2 regions of the Amycolatopsis sp. 505 genome follow, and region 1 is predicted to be linked to the other one. Evidence: riboswitches for the same ligand, from Rfam matches in the RefSeq annotation. Region 1 holds a riboswitch; the other holds the start of a gene.
What was found. A riboswitch is a leader RNA that binds a small molecule or an ion and turns the genes downstream of it on or off. The one in region 1 is predicted to bind S-adenosylmethionine.
Positions count from the first base shown of each region.

Region 2: another riboswitch for S-adenosylmethionine. It lies ahead of thrC (threonine synthase); the one in region 1 lies ahead of H5965_RS44770 (aminotransferase class V-fold PLP-dependent enzyme).

Region 1 is NZ_JACKQP010000020.1:83,288-87,455, reverse strand. It holds gene H5965_RS44780 (metalloregulator ArsR/SmtB family transcription factor) at 1-331, shown strand, start outside; gene H5965_RS44775 (potassium/proton antiporter) at 429-1,907, shown strand; SAM riboswitch class IV at 1,986-2,100, shown strand; gene H5965_RS44770 (aminotransferase class V-fold PLP-dependent enzyme) at 2,140-3,465, shown strand; gene H5965_RS44765 (hypothetical protein) at 3,482-4,078, shown strand; gene H5965_RS44760 (hypothetical protein) at 4,083-4,168, shown strand, end outside.
Region 2 is NZ_JACKQP010000006.1:357,534-361,701, reverse strand. It holds gene rpsT (30S ribosomal protein S20) at 160-420, shown strand; gene holA (DNA polymerase III subunit delta) at 471-1,445, opposite strand; SAM riboswitch class I at 1,594-1,727, shown strand; gene thrC (threonine synthase) at 1,741-3,006, shown strand; gene H5965_RS23570 (ComEC/Rec2 family competence protein) at 3,044-4,168, opposite strand, start outside.

The DNA.
Region 1 (4,168 bases):
CGTCGCCCTCCGCGAGGGCATGCTCGCCACCGGCCTGGTCGACACCGCCGCCGGGCTGGCGCTGACCCCGCGCGGCCGCGACGTCCTGGCGGATCTCGGTGTCCCCGTCGCGGCCGGGCGGCGGCCGCTGCTGCGTGACTGTCTGGATTGGACGGAGCGCCGCGACCACCTCGCCGGCGCCCTGCCCGCCGCGCTGCTCGAGCGGGCGGTCGACGCCGGCTGGGTGGCCCGGGACGGTCACCGCGCGGTCAAGGTGCTGCCGGCAGCGGGGGAGCCGTTCGCCGCGCTCGGTGTCGATCTCGACGCGCTCAGTGGTGTTGCGGCGCCTTAACACACCGGGTGTCCGGCGCCGGGCAGCGGTACACGAACGAGTTAATCCACGTGCCTCACTATTCTGAGAGCCCCACGGCACTCGGGAGGAGGCGGGCATGGACCAGCTTCCCGTGCTGCTCGGCGTCGGCGGCGTCGTCCTCCTCGCGTCCGTGCTGGCCGTGCGCGTGTCGATCCGGCTCGGCCTGCCCTCGCTGCTGCTGTACCTGGGGATCGGCGTCCTGCTGGGCGAAGCCGGCTTCGGCATCCGGTTCGACAACCCCGGCCTGACCCAGTCGCTCGGCCTCGCCGCCCTCGTCATGATCCTCGCCGAAGGCGGGCTGACCACCCGGTGGTCGGCGGTGAAACCCGCGCTGGGCCGCGGGATCGCACTGTCCACAGTGGCCGTCGTGGTGAGCGTTGCGGCCACCGGCGCGGCCCTGCACTGGCTGCTGGGCCTCGACTGGCGGCTGGCGCTGCTGTGGGGCGCGGTGCTCGCCTCGACCGACGCGGCCGCGGTGTTCTCGGTGCTGCGCACGGCCGGGATCGGCAAACGGCTCACCGGCGCGCTCGAACTCGAGTCGGGGATCAACGACGCACCGGCCTACATCGCCGTCGTGGTCCTGGCCGAAGGCACCACTGTGGACTGGACGCTGCCGCTGCTGGTGGTCTACGAGCTGACGGCGGGCCTGGTCATCGGCCTCGCCTTCGGCTGGCTCGGCGGGATCGCGCTGCGCCGGGCCGCGCTGCCGGCGACCGGCCTCTACCCGCTGGCCACGGTCGCGGTGTGCGTCGTCGCCTACTCGTCCGGGCAGCTGCTGCACGCGTCCGGGCTGCTCGCCACCTACGTCGCCGCGCTGGTGCTCGGCAATTCGCGGCTGCCGCACCGGTCGGACACGCTCTCGTTCGCCGAGGGCCTGGGGTGGCTGGCCCAGATCGGGCTGTTCGTGCTGCTCGGGCTGTTCGCCTCGCCGGGCCGGCTGCTCGACGCGATCGTGCCGGGCCTGGTCGCGGGCGCGGTGGTGCTGCTGCTGGCGCGGCCGGTCTCGGTGGTGCTGTCGATGCTGCCGTTCCGCCTGCCGTGGCGGGAACAGGTGTTCCTGTCGTGGGCCGGGCTGCGCGGCGCGGTGCCGATCGTGCTCGCCATGATCCCGTTGTCGCAGGGCCTGCCGGGCGCGCAGCGGCTGGTCGACGCGGTGTTCGTGCTGGTCATCGTGCTGACGCTGGTCCAGGGGGCGACGCTCGGCCCGCTCGCGCGCACGCTCGGGCTGGCCAAGAAGTCCGAAGCGCACGAGATCGAGGTCGACTCCGCGCCGCTGGACGAGCTCGGCGCCGAACTGCTGCAGGTCCGCATCCAGCCGGGGTCGAAGATGCACGGCGTGTACCTGTCCGAGCTGCGGCTGCCGGTCGGGGCGACGATCAGCCTGGTCGTCCGCGACGGCGCCGGGTTCACCCCGCAGAAGACCAGCCGGTTGCAGGAGAACGACCAGCTCCTGGTCGTCACGACGAGCGCGGTCCGCGACGCGGTCGAACGCCGGCTGCGCGCCGTCGACCGGGCCGGCCGCCTGGCCCGCTGGAAGGGCGAATCCGGTCGCTGAGCACGCTCTGTGACCGGCGTCTCAGAATGTGCGACGGGGGTTGGCGCCCGGGCGCGCTCTCGGTTACCTTTCGAACCAGGTCATGAGTGCCAGCGCGAAGCCCCGGCTTGCTGGCCGGCAACCCTCCTACCGCGGTGGGGTGCCCCGGGTGAAGACCGGGCCGGTCGCGCCGTGCGACGGGCAAGCGCGGGCCCCTCGCCGGGGTCCCCCGGATCGCCGAGGAGGCACCCCGATGACTCTCGCCATCGACCGCACCCAGCTCGAAGCCCCTGCCGTTCCCGCCGTCGCCGGGGCGTCGCTGCGGGTTCCGCTGGTGACCGGCGGGGACATCGGCTACGCCAACCTCGACCACGCCGCGAGCGCACCCTGCCTCGACGCCGTCCGCGCGAAGGTCGACGAGTTCCTGCCCTGGTACGCCAGCGTCCACCGCGGCGCCGGCTTCGCGTCGCAGGTCTCCACCAAGCTCTACGAGCGCACCCGCGACGTCCTGCGCCGCTTCGTCGACGCGCGGCGTACCGACACCGTCGTCTTCACCCGCAACACCACCGACTCCTTCAACCTCCTCGCCCGCAGCCTTCCCCGGCACACCACGGTGGTTGTCTTCGACACCGAGCACCACGCCGCGCTGCTGCCGTGGCACGGCCCGAACGTCCGGCGGATCCCGACGCCGCGCACCCGCCTCGCCGCGGTGTCCGCTGTGGACGAAGCACTCGCCGAAGCCCCGCAGGGCCCGCGGCTGGTCGTCGTCACCGGGGCGTCCAATGTGACCGGTGAGCTGCTCCCGGTGGCGGAAATCGCGGCCGTGGCGCGGAAACACGGCGCCCGCATCGCCCTCGACGCCGCCCAGCTGGCCCCGCACCGCCGGATCTCGCTCAAGGAACTCGACGTCGACTACGTCGCGCTGTCCGGCCACAAGCTGTACGCGCCCTTCGGTGCGGGCGCGCTGATCGGGCGTGCCGACTGGCTGCGCGCGGCCCGCCCGTACCTCGCCGGCGGCGGTGCGACCAAGCTCGTCACCGAAGACGCCGTCGTCTGGAACACCGGCCCGGAGCGCCACGAAGCCGGCTCGCCCAACACCGTCGGCGTGTACGCGCTCGGCGTCGCGTGCGAGACCCTCGGCGAAAACTGGGCCGCGATCGAAGACCACGAGCAGGCCCTGCTCGCCCGGCTCCGCAAGGGCCTCGAGAGCATCCCGGGCTGCGCCGAGCTGCGGCTGTTCGACGCGCCGGTCGACCGGGTCGGCACGGTCAGCTTCGTCGTCGACGGCTTCGACCCCGGCTGGCTCGCCGCGGTCCTGTCCGCCGAGTACGGCATCGGCGTCCGCGACGGCGCCTTCTGCGCCCACATCGCGGCCAAGCGCCTGATCGGCCGCACCGGCGGCGACGGGCAGCAGGCGGTCCGCGTCAGCCTCGGCCTCGGCAGCACGGAGGAACACGTCGACCGCGTGCTCCTCGCCCTGCGGCAGATCGTCGCCCGCGGAGCTCGCTGGGAGTACGCGAAGGTGGACGGCCGCTGGGCCCCGGTCGGCGACCCGCGCGAGCTGCCGCCGTTCTGCTGAACGCCAGCCTGGGCCGATGGGGAGAGGGCCGCGTTTCTGGTTTCCGCTGGCACTGCTGGGGTTCGCGCAGCTCGGCTCGGTCGTCGTGCAGCTGCTGTGGCGCCGGAGCCGGGCCGAAAGCGAGTCCGCGAACCTCCTCCTCGCACCGGCGGTCCCGCCCGGCGCGACCGAGTACAGCCGCGCGCAGCGGTGGCCGCTGGACTTCCACGTCGGGGACAGCAGCCTCCCGGCCGGGCCGGTATGGCTGGTCACGCTCGGCGTGGCCGTCCTCGGCACCGCCGTCTGGTACGCGTTCGCCCGGCGGCCGGGCCGGGTGGGGTGGTTCGTCCTCGGCACGATCGCCGCGCTGCTCGCCGTCCCGCTGCTCGACCTGGTCGGGTCCTGGCAGTTCCGCCTCGGCGACGGCCTGCGCGGCCCGCTCCTGGCCACCCTCGGCCTGCTGCTGCTCGCCGCCTGCGAACGCAGCCGGTTCGTCCTGCTGACGACGGTGGCATTCGCCCTGGTCGCCGTGGTGCTCTCGGCGGACACGGCGGGCATGCTGGCCTCGGCGATGATCCTGCTCGCCGCCGCCTTCATCGCCCTGCTGCGGGGAAGCCCGCGCTCGATACCCTGACCCGATGGGGTGTTCACGGCGGTCCTGGTTCCCGCTGGCCGCGCTGGGGTTCGCGCTGATCGTGCTGGTGGCCGTCGACCTGGTCACGGA
Region 2 (4,168 bases), on a different contig from region 1:
TACCGCCGTCCACCGTACTCCCGGCTCCGGACGCCCGCGGCCCGGCTGTTAGAGTGGTCGCTCGCTGCCCGTGCGGCATTCCGTCATGGAGGAAACCCGGTTTCACCGGGGCCACTTCAGCGCGGCGGCGATCTCACCGAGTGAAACAGGAGTTGCCCTATGGCCAACATCAAGTCGCAGATCAAGCGCATCACGACGAACGAGAAGGCGCGTCAGCGCAACCAGGCGATCCGGTCCTCGGTGAAGACCGCGATCCGCAAGGTCCGCGAAGCCGCCGAGGCCGGCGACAAGGCCAAGGCCGTCGAGCTGCAGCGCGACGCCGCCCAGAAGCTGGACAAGGCCGTCTCGAAGGGCGTCATCCACGCCAACCAGGCCGCCAACAAGAAGTCGGCGCTCGCCAAGCGCGTCAACGCGCTCTGAGCTGGTTGATTTCTGGGAAGGCCCCGGCTTCGGCCGGGGCCTTCTTCATGTCACCCCTTGGCCGCGGCCACCTCGAGGACCGCTCGCTCCAGCGCGTAGCCCGGGTCCGCCGCCGCGCCCTTGACCTCGGCGTTCAGCCGCGCGACCACGCGCATCGCCGTCGCCAGGCCGTCCGGGTTCCAGCCGCGGGACTGGCCCTGCGCCTTGCGGATCTTCCACGGCGGCATGCCGAGCTCGCCCGCCAGCTGGTTCGGGTTGCCCCGGCCCGCGCCGGAGACCCGGGCGATCGTGCGGACCGCGTCGGCCAGCGCGTCCGCGACCAGGACGTGCGGGACACCCAGCTGCATCGCCCAGCGCAGCGACTCCAGCGCCGCCGAGCGGTCCCCGCTGACGGCCTTCTCCGCGACCGCGAACCCGGTGACGTCGGCGCGGCCGCGGTGGTAGCGGCGGACCGCGTCGGCGTCGACGGTCCCGCCCGTGTCCGCGACCAGCTGCGTCGCCGCCGAGGAGAGTTCCCGCAGGTCGGAGCCGACGGCGTCGAGGAGGGCGGCCACCCCGGCCGGGTCGATCTTGCCGCCCACCCGGCGCACCTCGTGGCGCACGAACTGCTCCCGCTCGGCCGGTTTGGTCAGCTTCGGGCACTCGGTGACCTCGGCGCCGGCCTTCTTCAGCGCGGCCGGGAGCGACTTGCCGGCCTTGCTGCGGCCACCGCCGGTGTGCACGACGACGAGCACGACCCCGTCCGCCGGGTCCTTCAGGTAGCTCGCGACGGCGTCGGCCAGCTCCTGCGAGATGTCCTGCGCCGACTCGAGGACGATCACCCGGCCCTCGCTGAACAGCGACGGGCTGACCAGTTCGGCCAGCTCGGGCGCTGTGAGATCGGACACCCGGACGCGGGTCAGCTCCGCGGTGGGGTCCGTCGCGCGGGCGGCGGCGAGCGTCTCGCGGACGGCCCGCTCGATCAGCAGTTCTTCCTCCCCCAGCACCAGCTGCAGCGGGGTCGGGGCGGTGGCTTGCGCGGTCACCCGGGAATCCTCTCACTTGCGCTCCGATGCCCCCGCTCCGGTGATGTCGGGCGGCCACCGTGGCACGGCGCGAGCGCGATGTCGTACGGTGTAGCCGAGGCAGCCCGCCCCGGACGATCCGGCGTGCGCGGCACCGACAACCGAATACCGCTCATCCAGAGGGGCAGAGGGAACGGCCCGACGAAGCCCCGGCAACCGGCGTACAGCCCGTCATCCCGCGATCGCGGGGTAGCTGACGACCACGGTGCCAATTCCGGCCCGCTTCGGCGGGGCAGATGAGGAAAGGAACCTCGCGATGACCGCCACCCTCGGCACGACCTCCACCACGAAGACCCCGGATCTCGGTCCCGCCGTCGAACTGGTGTCGAAGGAAGAGGGCCACCGGCAGCCGCTCGCCCCGGAGTTCGTCTCCGCCGAAGACTTCTCGCCGCTCGAGGTCGCCTACGACTTCGGCCGCGTCCGCCGCGAGGACATCGAGGCCGGCCCCAAGAACATCTGGCGCTACAAGAAGCTCCTTCCGGTTCCGTCCAACGTCGAAGAGATCCCGAACACCGAACCGGGCGCGACGCGGCTGGTCCGCGCCGACCGCCTCGCCAAGGCGCTCGGCCTCAAGCGCGTGTGGGTCAAGGACGACACCGGCAACCCGACGCACTCGTTCAAGGACCGCGTCGTCGCCGTCGCGCTGGCCGCCGCCCGCGAGTTCGGGTTCGAGGTGCTCGCGTGTCCGTCGACCGGCAACCTGGCCAACGCGACGGCCGCCGCCGCGGCCCGCGCCGGCTGGCGGTCGGTCGTGCTGATCCCGAAGACCCTCGAGCGCGCCAAGATCCTCACCACCGCGGTGTACGACGGTGACCTCCTCGCCATCGACGGCAATTACGACGACGTCAACCGCCTCGCCACCGAGCTCGCCGGCGAGCACCCGAAGTGGGCGTTCGTCAACGTGAACGTCCGGCCGTACTACTCGGAGGGCTCGAAGACGCTGGCCTTCGAGGTCGCCGAGCAGCTCGGCTGGCGCATCCCGCCGCAGATCGTCGTCCCGATCGCCTCCGGTTCGCAGCTGACCAAGGTGGACAAGGGTTTCCGCGAGCTGGGTCAGCTCGGTCTCGTGGACGCCAGCCCGTACAAGGTGTTCGGCGCGCAGGCCACCGGCTGCTCGCCGGTCTCGGCCGCGTTCCGCGAGGGCCACGACGTGGTCCAGCCGGTGAAGCCGGACACGATCGCCCGTTCGCTGGCGATCGGCAACCCGGCCGACGGCCCGTACGTGCTCGACATCGTCAACCGCACCGGCGGCGCGATCGAGGACGTCTCCGACGAAGAGGTCGTCGAGGGCATCCGCCTGCTCGCCCGCACCGAAGGCATCTTCACCGAGACGGCGGGCGGGGTCACCGTCGCCACGGCGAAGAAGCTGGTCGAGACGGGCAAGCTGGACCCGGACGCCGAGACGGTCCTGCTGATCACCGGCGACGGCCTCAAGACCCTCGACGCGATCGAGAACCACGTCGGCCCCAAGGCCACCCTGCCGCCCTCGGCCGCGGCCGTGAACGAGGCCCTCGGCTACTGAGCTCCGGCCGGGGCGGGCTTCGGGCCCGCCCCGGCACTCAGCGGCGCGGCGGGCCGCGCGGCTCGCCTCGCCGGACTATCGCCGTTCCGGTGACCACCGCGGTGTCGCCGTCCAAATCGGTGCGGGTGACTCGCGCGCCGAGCGCCACCAGCGTGTCCACTGTGGACTTGCTGGGGTGGCCGTACGTGTTTCCCGCCCCCACGCTGACCAACGCCACCCGCGGGGCCACCGCCGCGAGGAACGACGGCAGCGAGTAACGGCTGCCGTGATGGGGCACCTTCAGCACCTCCGCCTTCAGATCTCCGATGTCGGCCAGCAGGTCCGCCTGCGCGGCCAGTTCGACGTCGCCGGTCAGCAGGACCCGCCCGGCCGTGGTTTCCGCTCGGAGCACCACCGAGCTGTTGTTGATCGTCGTGCCGTCCTGCGGCCCGTCTTGCCGCGCCGGTACATAACGGGGACCGAGGACGTCGAGCGCCAGGCCCGGCCAGTCCAGCCGCTCCCCCGGGCTCAGCTCGACCAGCGGCACTGCCCGCCGACCGGCCTCGGCGGCGACCTGGCGCCACGCCCACCCCGGCGACCGCCCGGGGCCGACGGCGATCGCACCGACCGCGCGACCGTCGAAGACCGAGGCGAGGCCGCCGATGTGGTCGGCGTGCAGGTGGCTCAGCACCAGCAGCGGAACCCGGTCGACCGCCAGCCGGTGCAGGCACTCGTCGACCGGCCCCGGCTCGGGCCCGGCATCGACGACGACCGCGCGCCCCGGCTCGGCGGTCGCCAGCACGACCGCGTCGCCTTGGCCGACGTCGCACTCGACCATCGCCCAGTTCCGCGGCGGCCACGTCGGCGCCACCACCCGGACCGGCACGAACACCAGCAGCGCACCGGCGACGAGCACGGCCATCAGCACCCGCACCTTCCGGTGCCGGACCGCGAGCGCCAGCACCGCCAGGACGGTGGCGGCCAGGAGACCGCCCACCCAGCCGCCGGGCCAGGCGATGACCGCGCCGGGAGCCCGGGCACCGTGCCGGGCCACCGCGATCAGCCACCGGGCCTCGGGGTCGGCCAGGTGCACCAGGAGTTTCCCGGCGCCCGGCCACCACGGACCGGTGATCGTCGCCAGCACGCCGAGCACCGTCGCCGGGGCCACGACGGGCGCGGCGAG